DNA from 4 places in the Colwellia sp. KS18-150 genome. Region 4 is predicted to be linked to each of the others. Evidence: predicted binding sites of a transcription regulator. Region 4 holds the regulator's gene; each other region holds the start of a gene.

Region 1 (4,509 bases), on a different contig from region 4:
TTTCATGATGTCCTATTAAATCAACACCTTTCTTTTTGCCATAATCAGTGACGGCTTTGATATCAAAATCATCAAAACTTTTAGTAAAATTAAATAAATCGCCATTAAAGAACCACTCACCATCCCAGCCAATGTTCCAGCCTTCAACTAAGACACCGCTAAAACCGTATTTAGCAGCAAAGTCCATATAGCGTTTTGCTTCACTCGTTGTTGCGCCATGTTTTTCGCCACTGGCCCAAGTATTTTCATTAACATGCATTCCCCACCAAATACCGACATATTTACCTGGTTCGACCCAAGAAACATCACCCAATTTATTTGGCTCATTTAGGTTGAGAATTAAATCAGAGTTAAGTAAACCTATCGCATCTTTACTAATTTGAATGGTACGCCAAGGTGTTTTGAAATCCCCGCTAGTTTTTACCAAAATACCATCAGACCAAGGAGTTAAATCGGCTTTAAATAAACCCGGCCTGCGCTGATCGAGTGTCATCGCGGCATAATCAACTAAAGCTGCTTCATGAATACTTAAATGTACACCAGACTTTAATTTAAAAGTAAATGGCGTATGCACTCTATCAACATCTTCTAAAGTAGTGGTTTTATAGGTATATTCATAACGATTCCAACCACGAGCAGGGATCCACCAAGCCGTTGCGTCTTCAGCATCTGCTAATGAGAATTGTGTCAGTTCATTAGTAATGTTGACTTCGTTTTCTAAGCCAGGCTGTTTCGGTACTTCATAACGAAAACCGATACCATCGTTAAACACTCTAAAGCGTACCGTGTAACTATTACTACTATGCTTGGCGGTAAACGTAACCGCAATTTCATTATGCTTGTCTAGTACATGTTTGCGTTCCCCCCAAGGTAACTGCCACGTATCATCAGCACTAGCTTTCACAACTTTTTCAATAATAAAGCCTTGAGCAAAGCTATGAGTGTCTTTAAATTCCATACCAAGTTGGGAAGGTGCAATAATTTCCTGTTGAGCAAAATCTATTTGGTAGCTTGGCTGAGCATCGTCATCATTAACCGTTAAATTTATCTCACCATCAGGTGAACTAACTTGCACTGTTTTAGCGAGTAAATTGAACGGTAATAGCGACAATAATAGAAGTATTAATGGGTTTTTCATGGCTGCCTAATTGTAAAATTAAAATTCATAGAAATTAGCATACCGATTTTGAGTAAATTATCATGGTCTTACATACGTATTCACAACAAAAAATTGTCACAATATTTAATGATTCGTTAATTTAAGTACTCCAATTTCAGGCACAAAAAAAGCAGCTATAAGCTGCTTTTTATTTTAACTCTTGAGTTAGTTAGTGAATTCGACTTAACGAAGCCACTAACTTAAGGAGTTATTAACCTCTTGTGAATTCTGGGTAAGCTTCCATACCACAATCAGCTTTATCAACACCTTCGTACTCTTCTTCTTCACTTACGCGAATACCGATGATTTTCTTCAGTGCAAACCATACTACAAAACTAGTACAGAATACCCAAACAAAGATAGTTGCTGCGCCAATTAGCTGACCACTAAATGTTGAACCTGAATTAGTAATAGGTACGATAAGTAGGCCAAATAAACCAACTACACCGTGAACTGAGATAGCACCTACTGGATCATCAATCTTAACTTTATCTAACGCTAAGATAGAAAGTACAACAATCACACCTGCAATAGCACCAAAAATAGTAGCTTGTAATGGTGAAGGAGTTGATGGCTCAGCAGTGATAGCAACAAGACCAGCTAATGCACCATTTAAGGTCATTGTTAAATCAGCTTTCTTAAATAAGATTTTAGCAAAAATTAGCGCTGAAATTGCACCAGCAGCTGCTGCTGCGTTAGTGTTTAAAAACACCATTGCAACTGAGTTAGCACTGTTTACATCGGCAAGTTTCAATACAGAACCACCGTTAAAACCAAACCAACCCATCCATAAAATGAATGTACCTAAGGTAGCCATAGGTAAGTTAGCGCCTGGGATAGCATTTACTTTACCGTCTTGAGTATATTTACCTTTACGAGCACCTAGTAATAATACACCTGCTAATGCAGCAGAAGCACCCGCCATATGTACAATACCAGAGCCGGCAAAATCAGAGAAACCAAGGTCGCCTAACGTATAAAGACCGAAAACTGAATCGCCATTCCACGTCCAAGCACCTTCCATCGGATAGATAAAGCCTGTTAATACAACTGTGAACGCTAAGAAAGCCCATAATTTCATACGCTCAGCAACGGCACCTGAAACAATAGACATTGCTGTAGCAACAAATACTACTTGGAAGAAAAAGTCAGAAGCATTTGAGTATACTGCACCACCGCCAAAACCGGCTTCAGCAGACTCAGCTAATACAGCACCAACTAGTGCATCAGCATCAGCAGCGCCATCAAGTGCGATACCGTCTAAGAAAACACCACCACCGTACATGATGTCATAGCCAACGACTAAGTACATGATACAAGCAATTGCATATAACGCGACGTTTTTAGTCAAAATTTCTGTGGTGTTTTTAGCACGAACAAGACCCGCTTCTAACATTGAGAAGCCTGCTGCCATCCACATAACTAACGCACCACAAACTAGGAAGTAGAACGTATCCATTGCATATTGAAGTTGAAAAATATTTTGTTCCATTGTCTATCTCCTATAAAGCTTCTGAATCTGACTCGCCAGTACGAATACGTACGGCTTGTTCAAGGTTATAAACAAAAATCTTACCGTCACCAATTTTGCCTGTATAAGCAGCTTTAGTAATCGTTTCGACTAAACGTTCTACGATATCGTCGTTTACGGCGATTTCTAATTTAACTTTTGGTAAAAAGTCTACTTGATACTCAGCACCACGATACAACTCAGTGTGACCTTTTTGACGACCAAACCCTTTTACTTCACTAACTGTGATACCTTCAACACCAATTTCAGAAATGGCTTCACGTACATCATCAAGTTTAAATGGTTTAATGATTGCGTTAACTATCTTCATGTGGACCTCTTTTTATAGTTATTTTGAATTACTGACATCTATAGTACAAATCATGTGCCAATATAATTAACAACTATTTTTCAATGTGTTATAGAGGGTATAATTAATATGAATAGCATTTGTGCACCAAAATAGCACATCCTAAAGCGCGTGCGAGATGATTTGGTGCATATCTAAATGACTCTTCGATAAGTAATTCTAGAAGTAACGACACAGTGTTCATTGACTTGCTATGAATTAAAAGGGGCTAAAAACTGAATGTATCAACTATCGCAATTGCCAAACAGTCAAATGTGGAAAAGATAAGTCAAAGTTGCGACGATTAATTTTTAAAGCGCGCGTTAACTGATGTTGTGATATCAGTTTAAAATAAGGTGTTAACATAGTTGATAAACCATCAAAACCAGTAACATTCTCACCGTTTATTTTAATGCCCCCTAGCCTGCTAGGATTCGCATTTTGTTTTTCACCAAAATTATAATTTGATACGATAATCAGTAGTCCGCCAGCATTTAGTCGTTGATGTATCGTTTGTAGGAACAAGTGTGGATCATAACTTTGTTCTAAAATATGCTGTGCAACAATAAGATCATAACCGGTAAATATACTTTTTAAATTACAAACATCCCCTTGACTAAACTTAATATTATTAAGGTTAGGGAGCTTTAATTCGCTAAGTTTAACTTCATGAAAATCAACTATATCGCCTTCGTTTTCAAGTGTATAACGAACTGATTTTCCTTGCTGAAGATTTACGCCATGTTGAATATAACCGGCAGAAAAATCAACGGCATCAACACAATCAAAATGTTGCGCCAAAATAAAGCTCGCTCGACCAACACTACAACCAATATCGAGGCATTTCTGTTTGTTGAGTTGATACTTATCAATACAAGCTAACGCATGCTCAGCAATTTGCTGACTGTAATTTTTAGCCGCCAAAGGCATTGCCGATCTAGCCGCGCCATAGTGAGCATGTAGCTGACGGCAAATATCAATATTAGTTTCATAATAATTAGGCGCTAAGTTAGGTATTTCTGAGGATGGGCTACTTACGTATCGAAATCCAGCATGTTGAAAAAAGTGACGTCTAAAGGCAAAACGAGAATGCTTTATCGCTTCATTGCCTGTCGAACACCAAGAGCCTCCTTTAATCAGGTTATGTTTACCATCAAAAGTAGGGGTCGAAAAGTCATCATACAGTGGGTGTACATTGAAACCTTGAAAGCCATCAATGCTTGACTCTGTCCACTGCCAAACATTACCTACAATATCGAAAAACCCATTTCCTTGCTCAAATAGGTCAACAGGACATGAGGATGCATACTGAGATAAATTGACATTACCGGGTATCTTTTGCCAATTAGCTAAATCTCCCGGCACTTGCTCACGCAAACATAACCACTCACCTTCGGTAGGTAGTCGAATATTAGCATCGACTTGGCTATTGTTTTTCCAATTACAAAACGCTTTCGCCTCAAGGTAATTTACTTCTACTGGCCAGTTTAG
Region 2 (4,509 bases), on a different contig from region 4:
ATACCAAGATGTAGCTCACCACGACCAGATACTTTAAATTTATCTGGATCATCGAGTTGCTCAACACGTAAAGCTACGTTATGAACTAACTCTTTATCTAATCTGTCTTTAATATTACGTGAAGTTACAAACTTACCTTCTTTACCACAAAATGGTGAAGTGTTTACTTGGAACGTCATGTTAATCGTTGGCTCGTCGATAGATAATGCTGGTAAACTTTCTACTTCATTAGGACAACAGATAGTGTCAGATATTTTCAACTCACCTAAACCAGTAATAGCGATAATATCACCTGCATGAGCAATATCGGTTTCGTGACGATCAAGGCCTAAATAGCCGAATACCTTACCTACTTTACCATTGTGAATATTACCTGCTGCACATTTAACAGTCACTTGTTGATTAGGCTTAACACTACCACGAGTAATTCGGCCAACACCAATTACACCAAGGTATGAGCTGTAATCAAGCTGCGAAATTTGCATTTGAAATGAGCCCTCAGGATCTGCATCAGGCGAAGGTACTTCATTAACGATAGTATCAAATAAAGGCGTCATATCTGAGCCAACTTCACCCTCTTCTAGAGATGCCCAACCATTAATTGCTGATGCATATACTACTTTAAAATCTAGTTGTTCATCAGTAGCACCAAGGTTATCAAATAGTTCAAATACTTGATCCATAACCCAATCAGGACGAGAACCCGGCTTATCAATTTTGTTAATAACCAAAATAGGCTTTAAACCTTGAGCAAAAGCTTTCTGTGTAACAAAACGCGTTTGCGGCATAGGCCCTTCTTGTGCATCTACAATCAAAAGCACAGAGTCAACCATTGACATTACACGCTCAACTTCACCACCAAAATCGGCATGCCCTGGAGTATCAACGATATTTACACGGTAATCGTTCCAGTTAACAGCGGTGTTTTTCGCTAAAATTGTGATACCACGTTCTTTTTCGATATCATTCGAGTCCATTACTCGTTCGTCATGACCTACACGAGCATCTAAGGTGCCTGATTGCTCAAGTAATTTATCTACAAGGGTGGTTTTTCCGTGGTCAACGTGAGCAATAATTGCAACGTTACGTAATTTATCTAACACAGGCTTTTACTCGCTGTTACTATCATTTATATAAAAACCTAATAAAAAGTAGTATATAAATAACTAAGGCTATAATTGGGCGCGAATTATACAGTAGATTAGCCTCAAAAGATAACATTTATCTTTTTATTAGCTATTTTTAGTTAAACTCAGATGCATTATTAAGCAGTTGCAAATATTCAAAAGATAAAGCAAAATTTTACAGGCAAAAGAGAAAGAATACGATATAGTTGATAGCAGTTTTACAATTTACGCACCACAATAAACATAGAGCGCACCATTAAAGTGCATTGTATTTTTTATCATATATTAAACACATGCAAATCAATGCTTTATTATTGGCATAAAGATGGCTTCTATTTACTGCAACCTTGGTGTTTACTAACAGTAATTTTACAACAAACCTCCCTGGAGATAAAAAATGTCACAAGCTGTATTCGATTTAATTAAAGAACACGATGTCAAATTTGTTGATCTTCGTTTTACTGATTCAAAAGGTAAAGAGCAACACGTTTCAATTCCACATCACCAAATTGACGAAGATTTCTTCGAAGATGGAAAAATGTTTGATGGCTCATCTATTGAAGGCTGGAAAGGCATCAATGAATCTGACATGGTTTTAATGCCAGACTCTTCTACTGCAGTATTAGACCCGTTCACAGAAGCTGTTACTTTAAACCTTCGTTGTGACATTGTTGAGCCTGCAACTATGCAAGGTTATAGCCGTGACCCTCGTTCTGTTGCTAACCGTGCTGAAGAGTACATGCGCTCGACTGGTATTGCTGACACTGTATTAATTGGTCCAGAGCCAGAGTTCTTCGTTTTTGACGACGTACGTTTCCACACAGATATGGCCGGTTCTTTCTACAAGATTGATGATAAAGAAGCCGTTTGGAATTCAGGTACTGAATATGAAGAAGGCAACATGGGACATCGTCCTGGTGTTAAAGGTGGTTACTTCCCAGTATCTCCAGTAGATTCTTCGCAAGATTTACGTTCAGCTATGTGTTTAGTCATGGAAGAAATGGGCTTAGTTGTTGAAGCGCATCATCATGAAGTTGCTACTTGTGGCCAAAACGAAATTGCTTGTCGCTTTAATACCATGGTTAAAAAAGCTGATGAAGTTCAAATCTACAAGTATGTTGTTCATAACGTAGCACACGCTTACGGTAAAACAGCGACTTTCATGCCTAAGCCATTAGTTGGTGATAACGGTACTGGTATGCACGTTCACCAATCACTTGCTAAAGATGGTGTTAACTTGTTCTCTGGTGATAAGTATGGTGGTTTATCTGAAACTGCACTTTACTATATCGGTGGTATCATCAAGCATGCTAAAGCATTAAACGCTTTCACTAACGCTTCAACTAACTCATACAAACGTCTTGTTCCTGGTTTCGAAGCACCTGTTATGCTTGCATATTCTGCACGTAACCGTAGCGCATCAATTCGTATTCCAATTGTACCAACGCCAAAAGCAACACGTATCGAAGTACGTTTCCCTGATCCTTCAGCAAACCCTTACTTAGCATTTACTGCGATGTTAATGGCTGGCCTAGACGGAATCAAAAACAAGATTCACCCTGGTGATGCAATGGATAAAGATTTATACGACCTTCCTGCAGAAGAAGCAGCAGCGATTCCTCAAGTGTGTTCTTCTTTTGAAGAAGCGCTTGATTCTTTAGAAGCTGATAACGAATTCTTAACTGCCGGTGGTGTTATGGATATCGATATGATCGATGCATACATTGGTCTTAAGCGTGAAGAAGTTGAATTATTAAACTCAACTACTCACCCAGTAGAATTTGATATGTACTACAGCGTTTAATTCGCAGTAACTATATTAAATAAAAAGCTCACTTCGGTGAGCTTTTTTTGTGACTAAAATTAATAACAAAAGAAAAACAGTTTTCAGTGGTAAACCTGTACTTTTTTGTATAGATTATAGTTACCTATGTTCGCACTTTGATGTATCTAAAGGAACGAGATATACTTAATTGACTATGATTAAAACTTTATTGCTGACATTGTTAACACTATCAATTGCCACTCCTGTGAACGCAAGTACAGCAAAGATATATGTATGGCGTAACGAGAAAGGTGAGCTAGTTTATTCTGATACGCCTAGACCTGGTGCAGAAGAGGTAAAAACTAAACCCGGTAATGTCATTAAGTCCTCTACTACCCTAGATACTCAAGTTTTAGATATAGAAACGAAAAAGATCGCTGATGATTACCAAGTCGTTATCAACCACCCCAAAGACAATGCCACTATTCGAGATAACACCGGCTCTGTTTATATCAGCGGAAGCATCAAACCAATTTTTAGAAGAGGACTTAAAATCCAACTTATATTGGATGATAAACCTCACTTAGAAGCGCAAACCCACACCATGTTTTCCCTTAGAAATATTGACCGTGGAGAACATCAAATAAAAATGCAATTGCTCAATGAAAAAGGCAAGGTAATTGCATTGTCTAAGGCTATTACCTTTTATATGCATAGAGCCTCAGTAAACTAACTAAATCATGCTATTTAGTGGCGTTTTGGCTGCAGATAAATCTTTTTTCAAATATACTATCAACAGTAGCACCATATTAGTGCGATAGTTATTTAGGTATGATGCTTTATGTTGCACAGCAGAGAAGATACTCAAGAACTTAAATTAAGATATCAACAGACATTGGCTAATCAACTGGTGACTGCAGTGCTGATCTTAGATGATAAGTTGAATATATGTTATTTAAATCCCGCAGCGGAAGCACTACTTATTAAAAGTATGAATAAACTGTATGGCTGTCCTTTTCATGTCGTTTTTTCCAATACCTCGATCAATGAAGCACGATTAAAACAACTACTCTCAACAGGCCAAGAATTTACTGACAGTGACATTGTCATAGAATTCAGCGAAAGTCATCGCTTTACCGCAGAAATAACAGCTTCTGCCGTTGAGTTTGAGCGTAGTCCTCATGTCTTATTAGAGTTCAAACAAATAGACCAGCAAAAACAAATTAGCTCAGAAGTATTTCAGCAACAGCAATGGATTGCCGCTCGAGATTTAATTAAAGGTTTAGCTCATGAAATTAAAAATCCATTAGGTGGATTACGAGGTGCTGCACAACTGTTAAATAAAGAACTTAATAGCGAGCAGCAAGAATATACCGCGATGATTATTGAACAAGCAGATAGGCTAACCAATCTAGTCGACCGTTTACTTGGCCCTAATCAATTACCTCAAATTCAAGAGCATAATATTCATTCTGTACTTGAAAAAGTACACCAAGTAGTGAGTTACTCTAACGAGCAAAATATTACCTTACTACGGGACTATGATCCTTCCATCCCGAATATAGAATGTGATCACGAAAAAATACAGCAAGCTGTTTTAAATATTGTTAATAATGC
Region 3 (4,509 bases), on a different contig from region 4:
GCAGTAACTTCAAAGTTAGAAGCAAATTGGGTGGGCTCATTTGGATTCGGTCCTGTGGGATCTAAATTAAAATCTATTTGAACCGTTTGTGTGGTATCAGCGCCATTTGGTAAATGGTTTGCGAAATCGTCAGTAATAATACCACCATCTGCAAGGCTAGGTACTTGCGCGATAAAGTCACCTGAAGCATCAAACTCTAATCTAGCTCCATGAACACCAGTAGGTGCGAGTGGACCTGATACATCACCACCCAAAATACCTGTGGGAGCAGGGATACTAGAATCAACTAAATCAATTGGGCTACCATCTACAGCGGCAAACATCATCCACTCATTAGGGTTAGTAGCAGGATCATCTTTAACAAAGAAATAAGTCATCACATGACTATCGCCTAAGGAGTCAAAGATAGTGACTGAGGTAGAGTTATTATAAGTCAGTGGATCATCGGGATCAAAGTTCCCCGGTGCACCAGCTATAAATGAATCACCAGCAGGTAAATTCATACGAATATCGACTTCACTGGTTTTAGTTGGCGCGCCAGAGGCGGTTGGAATAAGCACCGGCTCTGCGGTACTTAAACTTACTGATGAAGAAGAGCCATCTGAGTTAACTGGAAAACCTAATAAATGACCGCCGGCTGAGTTAACAACAAAATTTTCAGCATTCAGTTTAAATTGCCCTGCACGCGTGTAAGAGCGCTCTAAAGAATCAATTTCAGGCACAGTAGCAAAGAAACCATTACCGGTAATCGCTAAATCAAGGGCATTGTTGGTAAATTGAATACTACCTTGAGAAAATTGCTGTGCAACATCAGCAGTAAGCACACCATCCCCTACTTTAGTTTTACCTGAAGCAAGTAGTGATGCTGCATAAACATCAACAAATTCAGCACGAGACTCTTTAAAGCCTGTGGTATTTACATTGGCGATGTTATTTGATGATACATCAAGATCTTTTTGCGCTGCGTTTAATCCGCTTAGTGCTATATTAAATGACATAATTTAACCCTCTTAAAAATTCTGTGTTAACCTTCTGAAACTTCAACAACATCGGATAATGCCATTGCGCTGCCACCATTAAGGTTTAATAAAATACTGCCATTAGCACCTGCTAATGTGACACTGTCTACTTTTCGATAAGTCATGGCTTGTAATTCTGATGCTTGTCCGTCAACTAAACCTGCAACTCTAAACCGATATGCACCTGCTGGTGCCGCCTCTCCTTCAGAGTTTTGACCATTCCAAACAAAGGTGCCGCCTCCTGCTTGTAAATCTCCAACTGGTACGGTTTGAATAATTTCACCGGCAATATTCTCAACATAAATATTAACGTTACTAGCACTAACATCCGTGACAATTTTACCTTTTACATCTTCACCTTCATTCATCCCAAACACATTATCTTCTACCAGTACACTTCGGCCCACGAGTGAAGATGCTTGTAATGCTTGGCTTGAAGTCATTGAGCTTGCAAAATCGGTAAATGATTCATTTAACTGCTGAACACCATCTGTGGTTGAGAATGCTGTCATCTGAGAAATCATTTCGTTGTTATCTACAGGTTTTGTCGGATCTTGGTTTGCTAACTCTTTCGTTAACAGAGCAAAGAAATCCTCCTGAGTAAGCATGCCGTTATCATTTTCTTCGGCTACCTTGTATTCTTCTTGTTCCCAGCGAATGCCGTCTAAAAGACTACCGCCTGATACTGTTTCCATTATCTACTCCTAATTCCTGCTAGCCTAGCGCTGACTTAGTTCTAAGATTTTATTAAGCATATTCTTTGCACTTACTTTACAAAGAGCTGCTAACTGAACATTAGTTTGATACGAACGTGATGCTAAGCACACTGATTCATATAGTTCATCTGTCAATTACTTTTGTCCTAGCTGGATAGTTCTGTTTAGCATGTTTTTCGCTGACTCAGCTAACTGCACATTCGTTTGGTATGAACGAGATGCTGAGATCATATTGGTCATTTCTTCAATAACGTTTACATTGGGCTTATAAATAAAGCCTTCGCCATCAGCCATTGGGTGGTCTGGTGCATACTCAACATTGAGGGGCTTATTGCTCTCAACAATACCGAGTACTTGCACACCGGCATTACCTTCTTGTCCTGCGGCAGCTTCTTGCATAGCAGCGGCAAATACTGGATGGCGTGCACGGTAGGTTTGGTCAATACTTGAACTAACACTATCCGCGTTGGCAATATTACTGGCTGTGGTGTTTAAGCGTGTTGATTGCGCGCTCATGCCACTACCTGTGATATTAAATACGTTAAATAGACTCATAATTACCTACCTCCGCTGATGACTTTTTGCAGCGCTTTTATTTTACCGTTTAGAAATTGCACACTTGCTTGATACTCTAATGAGTTTTCTAAATACAAGTTTCGTTCCACTTGTACATCAACCGTATTACCATCACCTGTATCTGGTTGATTAGGAGTGCGAAAATCTACGTTATTATTTAATTCGGTACGAACATCAAAATGTTTACTGTTCGTTCGGCTCATGCCGTTTTGTTGTTGCAAGGTGGCTTGTTGCATGGCTTTTTGAAAGTCCATACCTTTGGCTTTATATCCAGGCGTGTCAGAATTAGCTATATTATTTGCTAATACCTCTGCACGTTCAGCGCGTAGTTGCATGCCTTGCGCATGTAACTCAAACCCTTTATCGAAACCTATAGCCATAAGATGCCACCATTGAATAAACCTTAACATCAAGGTATTCAATATTTATGCCAGATAAAGTGTCAAAGAAGATATTTGAAGGTAGTTATTGGAGGAAGTTTGTTGTTAATTGCGTTAACTCAAGGAGTAGTTAACGCTTTATAAAATAAGCTCACACCAGTTTATGGCTAAGATAGCGCATAAATTGTCGTTGCTAAAAAACACAAAAATGAAGTTATTTTTTTTGATAAACAATGCCAGGATTACACCTAAGCATATTAAAATCATTACTTAAACCAGAGAGTGATTCAGACGCTCCTAAAAATAAATAACCCGCTTTATTTAAGGTGCCATGAATTTGACCAATGATTTGCGTTTTTATTTCTGGCGAGAAATAAATGAGTACATTACGACAAAATACAATATCGAATCGCCCCATCAAACTATAGCTATTTAAAAGATTGAGAGGCCTGAAGCTAACCATTTTTTTCACTTCATCCTTAACCTTCAGCATGTCATTATCTCCTTGCTCAAAGAACTTATTTTTTCGCTCTTCTGATAAGCCTCTCGCTAACGCTAAAGAATCATAATGACCATACTTACAATGCTCTAGCATTGTGGTTGAAATATCAGTACCAATAACTTGCACACCTCGAGGAAAAGCTCCAGGATTTGCTTGTTGATATTCTAAGACTGACATTGCTATTGAATAAGGCTCTTGCCCTGAAGAGCTAGCCGCAGACCAAATTTTTACTGGTGTTCTTTGATCAGCAAAATCAGGTAACAGCTGTCTTTTGAGTAATTTAAAGGGATAATCATCACGAAACCAAAGTGTTTCATTAGTTGTCATCGCATCAATAACTGCCGCACGTAATTGTCGCTCTACAGGAGATAATGTACGGCTAACCAATTCACTTAATGACGCTATATCAAACTTATTCATCAGTGGTGCCAATCGACTTTTTACTAGGTACTGCTTATTTTCACCTAAGACGATGCCACATTGTTGCTCCAAAAATGTTCTAAATTGAAGGTAACTTCTATCGTCAAGTTGTCTTGCTGACACTATAAATTCTTCCCCTACACTATTCTTTTGATGGTGAATTTACGCTTCATAATTTAACCATTTCTTCACAGCCGTTGCTAATTCATCCGGATGAAATTTAGGGATAAAGTCTTCTGCGCCAACTTTTGCGACCATGGCATTATTAAATACACCACTTAATGAGGTATGCAGTATTATCGGCATTTTTGCCATTCGTTCATTACCTTTAACTTCGGCAGTTAGGGTATAGCCATCCATTTCAGGCATTTCAATATCTGACACCATTAGGGCAACTTTTTCAGTAATGCTATTTTCGCAAGTTGCTTCAATAGCCATAAGCTGCTCTAAGGCATCTTGGCCATTTTTCGCTAATGCCATTTTAATACCTAATGGCTCTAGTGCTCTCTTCACTTGGTTTCGAGCAACTGTTGAGTCATCAGCAATCATCACAATTCGCTCACCCAATTCAACGCCTACACCTTCATCAGCAACATCGTCGCTTAAATCAGTAGAAACTGGGTTTATCTCATTAAGAATTTTCTCAACATCTAAAATAGATACCATCTCGTTATCTATTTCAGTTACTGCCGTTAAATAACTAGACTTTCCTGCACCTTCAGGTGGTGGCATCATGTCCTTCCAACTGAGGGTAACGATACGTTCAACACCAGCTACTAAGAATCCTTGCACACTACGATTGTACTCTGCAATGATGATGAAAGAGTCTTTAGTTTGAGTAATTGCTGGCGCACCGATCGCTTTGCTTAAATCAATTACCGAGATAGTTTGCCCGC
Region 4 (4,509 bases):
ATGTTAAACATATTGTACAAGGGCAAGAAGACAAATTACCGGCACTGCAAGCGTTAGCACAACAACTTAATTTATCCGCCGATGAAATCGCTTATATTGGAGATGATATACCCGACTTAGCTTGTATCTTACATGTAGGCTTAGGTATTGCAGTAGAGGATGCTCATCCAAGTGTGTTAGCAGAAGCAAACTATCAAACGTTTACTCGTGGTGGTTTTGGCGCGGTTCGAGAAGTCTGTGATTTAATTATGCAATGCCAAGGTACTCTAAATAGTGCAACGGGCGCTAGCATATGAGTCGACTGCATACGCTGGCACTATTAGTTTTATTGTTAGGTGCGATGGCCTACGGTATTGTAGAGTGGCGTAGTTCGCAAGTGTTACCTGGGGAAGATATTGCCCAGGACTTAGTGCCAGACTTTATTGCTGAAGCATTGAAAAGCGATGTTTACGCTGAAACAGGGCAGTTATCTCATGCAATTGTAGCTGATCGTATGGAGCATTATTCAAAACTTGAAGTAACCCATTTTGAACTGCCAAATTACACCTTGCATCCAAAAAATAGTGAATCTCCTTGGCAACTGAGTGCAAAAGAGGCGACACTGTATAAAAATAATCGCGTCATCTTAAATCATCGTGTGCACTTAAAAGCAACTGATGAAGATAGCCTAATACAAGAAATTCATTGTAAATATTTAGAATTAGATTTAAAAACGAATATAATCAGCTCTGAGCAAACGGTGATGGTACAGGGAAAAGACTTCACTATGTATGGCTCAGGTTTAATCATTGACTTAAATACTAAGCAAATGACATTAACCGAGCATGTGCGCACCATTTATAAAAAAACCGAGAGCTAAAAAGAAAAGCTCAAAATTAATAACATTGTGAAGAATTTATGATAAAAAACAGCCCAATAAAACGCACGATAACTCAAATAAAAACTCTCGGCATTAGTATACTAATCGCCAGCGGATTACTTAGTGTTGTAGGCTCTGCTCACGCCGCAAAGAAAGACCTAACTCAAGAAATCACAATAAAATCAAATCGCCAAAGTGCTGATTTAAAGAATAAAATTGCTAGTTATCTCGAAAATGTTAGTATCAGCCAAGGCTCCATTGCTATCACGGCTGATATTGTTCAAGTTTTTAGTAAAGTTGATGCAACAACAGGTGATAAATTCGATACTTACCTTGCCAAAGGTAAACCTGCCCTTTTTCAGCAACAATTAGAAGATGGCAGTTTAATCAGCTTACAAGCAGATGAAATTAAATATCAGCCTGATCAATACCTCATTACGGTTTCAGGCAATGCGCAAGTAAAACAAGCGGGTAGTAAAGTGACTGGTGAAATCATCACTTACAATACCTTAAATGAAAAGCTTGAAGCTGAAAGTAGCAGTGAGAACTCAGTCACCACTATTCTACAGCCTGCACAAATTAAAGCGCAAAAAGAGAAGTCTGAAGCAGAGAAGAAAACCAATAAAGACAATAATAATGACTAACAAAATGAGTAATATGGAAACAGCAACACTAACCGCAGATGGCCTTTCGAAGTCATATAAAAGCCGGCAAGTGGTTAAGAATGTTAGCCTGAGTGTCAATACTGGCCAAATAGTAGGTTTATTAGGACCAAATGGTGCCGGTAAAACCACCTCTTTTTATATGATTGTTGGTTTAGTACCTAACGATAACGGTCAAATAATATTAAATAATGAAGATGTTACGTTAGCGCCTATGCATGAACGAGCGAGACGTGGGATCGGTTATTTACCTCAAGAAGCGTCTATTTTTAGAAAACTGACGGTTACTGAAAACATCATGGCTATTTTACAAACTCGTAAACACCTTGATGAAGGTCAAAAACAAGAAAAGCTTGAACACTTGCTCGAAGAATTTAATATTTGCCATATCAAAGATAATTTAGGCATGAGTTTATCAGGCGGCGAAAGAAGAAGAGTCGAAATAGCGCGTGCGCTAGCTGCTGAACCACAATTTATTTTATTAGACGAACCTTTTGCTGGCGTTGATCCTATTTCAGTAGGGGATATAAAAAAGATCATTATTCATCTTAAAGAACGTGGCATAGGTATCTTAATTACTGATCATAATGTCAGAGAAACCTTGGATGTTTGTGAGCATGCTTATATAGTTAGCCATGGTGAAATTATTGCTCAAGGTGATGCGGATCAAATTCTAGCGAATCAAAAAGTAAGAGATGTATACCTTGGTGAGCAATTCACGCTATAGTAACTAATGTACTTAGCAAATTAAGCTATAATCCAAAGTAAATAATATAAACAAAAAAACAGGATAAGATCAAAACTAAATGCGTCCATCACTGCAGCTCCGAATAGGACAACAACTTACCATGACGCCGCAACTGCAACAAGCGATCAAGCTTTTGCAGCTCTCGACGTTAGAACTTCAGCAAGAAATTCAAGAAGTCCTTGAAAGTAATCCGCTGTTAGAAGTTAATGAAAATACTCCTAGCGACACTAACGAAAATAGTGACAGTAATAATGAAAAGCTAGAAGAAGCGTTTTCATCAACAACGGATAACACTGAACAGGCGACTGTTGAAGGCAGCGAAGATGCCAGTGCAACTATTGACGAGATAACTACCACGGAAGCTTTAGCGCAAAATGATATTCCAGAAGAATTAAATATCGATACCACTTGGGAAGAAAGTTATAGTGCGGGAACATCCAATACCGGCGCAGTGAGTAGCCCTTCTGAAGATTATACATATCAAGGTGAAACGACTGATTCCATTCAAGATCACTTATTATGGCAAATGGAATTAACCCCTTTTACAGATACTGATAGAGCCGTAGCTATTGCGATTATTGAAGCGGTTGATGATGCTGGTTACTTAACCGTTTCTTGTGATGATATCTTAGAGAGTGTAGGTATTGAAGGGCTAGAGCTAGATGAAGTAGAAGCTGTATTAAAACGTATTAATGTTTTTGACCCTATAGGTGTAGCTGCCCAATCTATCGCAGATTGTCTTACCATTCAATTAAATCAATTTGATGACGATACCCCTTACCTAAAAGAAAGTAAGCACATCATTAGTGAGCATATTAACTTACTGGGTAATCGAGACTACCGCCAATTAATGCGTAAAACCAAACTTAAAGAAGATCAACTTCGAGAAGTGATGCGTTTAATTCAAACGTTAAACCCTCGTCCTGGTGATGCCGTCGTTCAAGGTGATGATCAATACGTTATTCCTGATGTTTCTGTAGAGAAAAAAAATGGTCGTTGGATAGTCGAGTTAAATCCTGATACTGCACCAAAATTGTCGATTAATCAGCAATATGCCGCCATGACCAAAACGACAAAATCATCAAGTGATGATGGGCAGTTCATTCGCTCAAATTTACAAGAAGCTAAATGGTTTATAAAAAGTTTAGAGTCACGTAATGACACTTTATTAAAAGTCTCGAATTGTATTGTACAGCGTCAACAAGGCTTTTTAGAACATGGTGCAGAAGCAATGCGCCCCATGGTACTAAACGATATAGCCGAAGCGGTAGATATGCATGAATCAACTATTTCTAGAGTAACCACTCAGAAGTACATGCACACCCCAAGAGGTATTTTTGAATTAAAATATTTCTTTTCAAGTCATGTGAGTACTGAGAATGGTGGTGAATGTTCATCAACTGCCATACGTTCACTCATTAAAAAGCTCATTTTGGCGGAAACACCTGCTAAACCGCTAAGTGATAGTAAGATGGCTGATTTATTAGCCGAGCAGGGAATTAATGTAGCCAGACGTACTATAGCCAAATATCGAGAATCATTGTCTATTCCACCGTCTAACCAACGTAAAAGTTTATTGTAAATTTAACTTATTAAGGATCACGCTTATGCAAATTAACCTTACTGGCCACCATGTAGAAGTTACAGCCTCTTTACGCGAATATGTTAATACTAAGTTTGCTAAATTAGAGCGACATTTTGATCACATAAACAACGTTTACGTTGTTCTTACCGTAGAAAAGTTAAACCAAAAAGCAGAAGCAACAGTGCATTTAAATGGCAGCGAAGTTCATGCTTCAGCCGTTAACACTGATATGTATGCTTCAATCGATACTTTAGTTGATAAATTAGATCGTCAAGTACTCAAATATAAAGGCAAAATTGCCAATCATTAAACTTCGTTCAACCTATTATGACTTTACAAGATATCTTAACACTGGACTGCACAGCTTGTGCAGTTCCAGCTAGCAGTAAAAAACGCATTCTAGAAACATTGTGTCAGCTTGCCGCCCATGAATTAGGTGAGAGTGACAGTACTATTTTATTAGACAGCTTACTTAATCGAGAAAAGATGGGCAGTACTGGTATTGGTAATGGTATTGCTATTCCTCATGGTAAATTAAAGAATTCAGATAAAGCCGTTGCGGTATTATTGACGACAGAAAAAGCCATAGAATTCGATGCTATAGATAACAAACCTGTCGATATCTTTATTTGTCTTTTTGTACCTCAAGACAGTA

The links. The regulator sigma-54, encoded in region 4, starts transcription at its own class of promoters, with help from an activator protein. The targets are predictions, from matches to a motif close to GTTGGCACGNNNNTNGNNT.
Region 1: glnK (P-II family nitrogen regulator) is a predicted target of sigma-54. The motif match lies at 3,044-3,062, and genes of this name have one in related genera.
Region 2: glnA (glutamate--ammonia ligase) is a predicted target of sigma-54. The motif match lies at 1,441-1,459, and genes of this name have one in related genera.
Region 3: flgB (flagellar basal body rod protein FlgB) is a predicted target of sigma-54. The motif match lies at 2,728-2,746, and genes of this name have one in related genera.

The regions. Positions count from the first base shown of each region.
Region 1 is NZ_BAAJMC010000002.1:274,327-278,835, forward strand. It holds gene AC27IF_RS04535 (glycoside hydrolase family 97 protein) at 1-1,138, opposite strand, end outside; gene AC27IF_RS04540 (ammonium transporter) at 1,371-2,651, opposite strand; gene glnK (P-II family nitrogen regulator) at 2,662-3,000, opposite strand; gene ovoA (5-histidylcysteine sulfoxide synthase) at 3,268-4,509, opposite strand, start outside.
Region 2 is NZ_BAAJMC010000011.1:52,858-57,366, reverse strand. It holds gene typA (translational GTPase TypA) at 1-1,103, opposite strand, end outside; gene glnA (glutamate--ammonia ligase) at 1,525-2,931, shown strand; gene AC27IF_RS13535 (DUF4124 domain-containing protein) at 3,107-3,625, shown strand; gene glnL (nitrogen regulation protein NR(II)) at 3,734-4,509, shown strand, end outside.
Region 3 is NZ_BAAJMC010000003.1:11,893-16,401, forward strand. It holds gene flgE (flagellar hook protein FlgE) at 1-998, opposite strand, end outside; gene AC27IF_RS05575 (flagellar hook assembly protein FlgD) at 1,025-1,714, opposite strand; gene flgC (flagellar basal body rod protein FlgC) at 1,871-2,290, opposite strand; gene flgB (flagellar basal body rod protein FlgB) at 2,293-2,691, opposite strand; gene AC27IF_RS05590 (CheR family methyltransferase) at 2,906-3,736, opposite strand; gene AC27IF_RS05595 (chemotaxis protein) at 3,776-4,509, opposite strand, start outside.
Region 4 is NZ_BAAJMC010000001.1:551,539-556,047, reverse strand. It holds gene kdsC (3-deoxy-manno-octulosonate-8-phosphatase KdsC) at 1-296, shown strand, start outside; gene lptC (LPS export ABC transporter periplasmic protein LptC) at 293-859, shown strand; gene lptA (lipopolysaccharide transport periplasmic protein LptA) at 898-1,503, shown strand; gene lptB (LPS export ABC transporter ATP-binding protein) at 1,517-2,248, shown strand; gene AC27IF_RS02585 (RNA polymerase factor sigma-54) at 2,328-3,851, shown strand; gene hpf (ribosome hibernation promoting factor) at 3,877-4,164, shown strand; gene AC27IF_RS02575 (PTS sugar transporter subunit IIA) at 4,182-4,509, shown strand, end outside.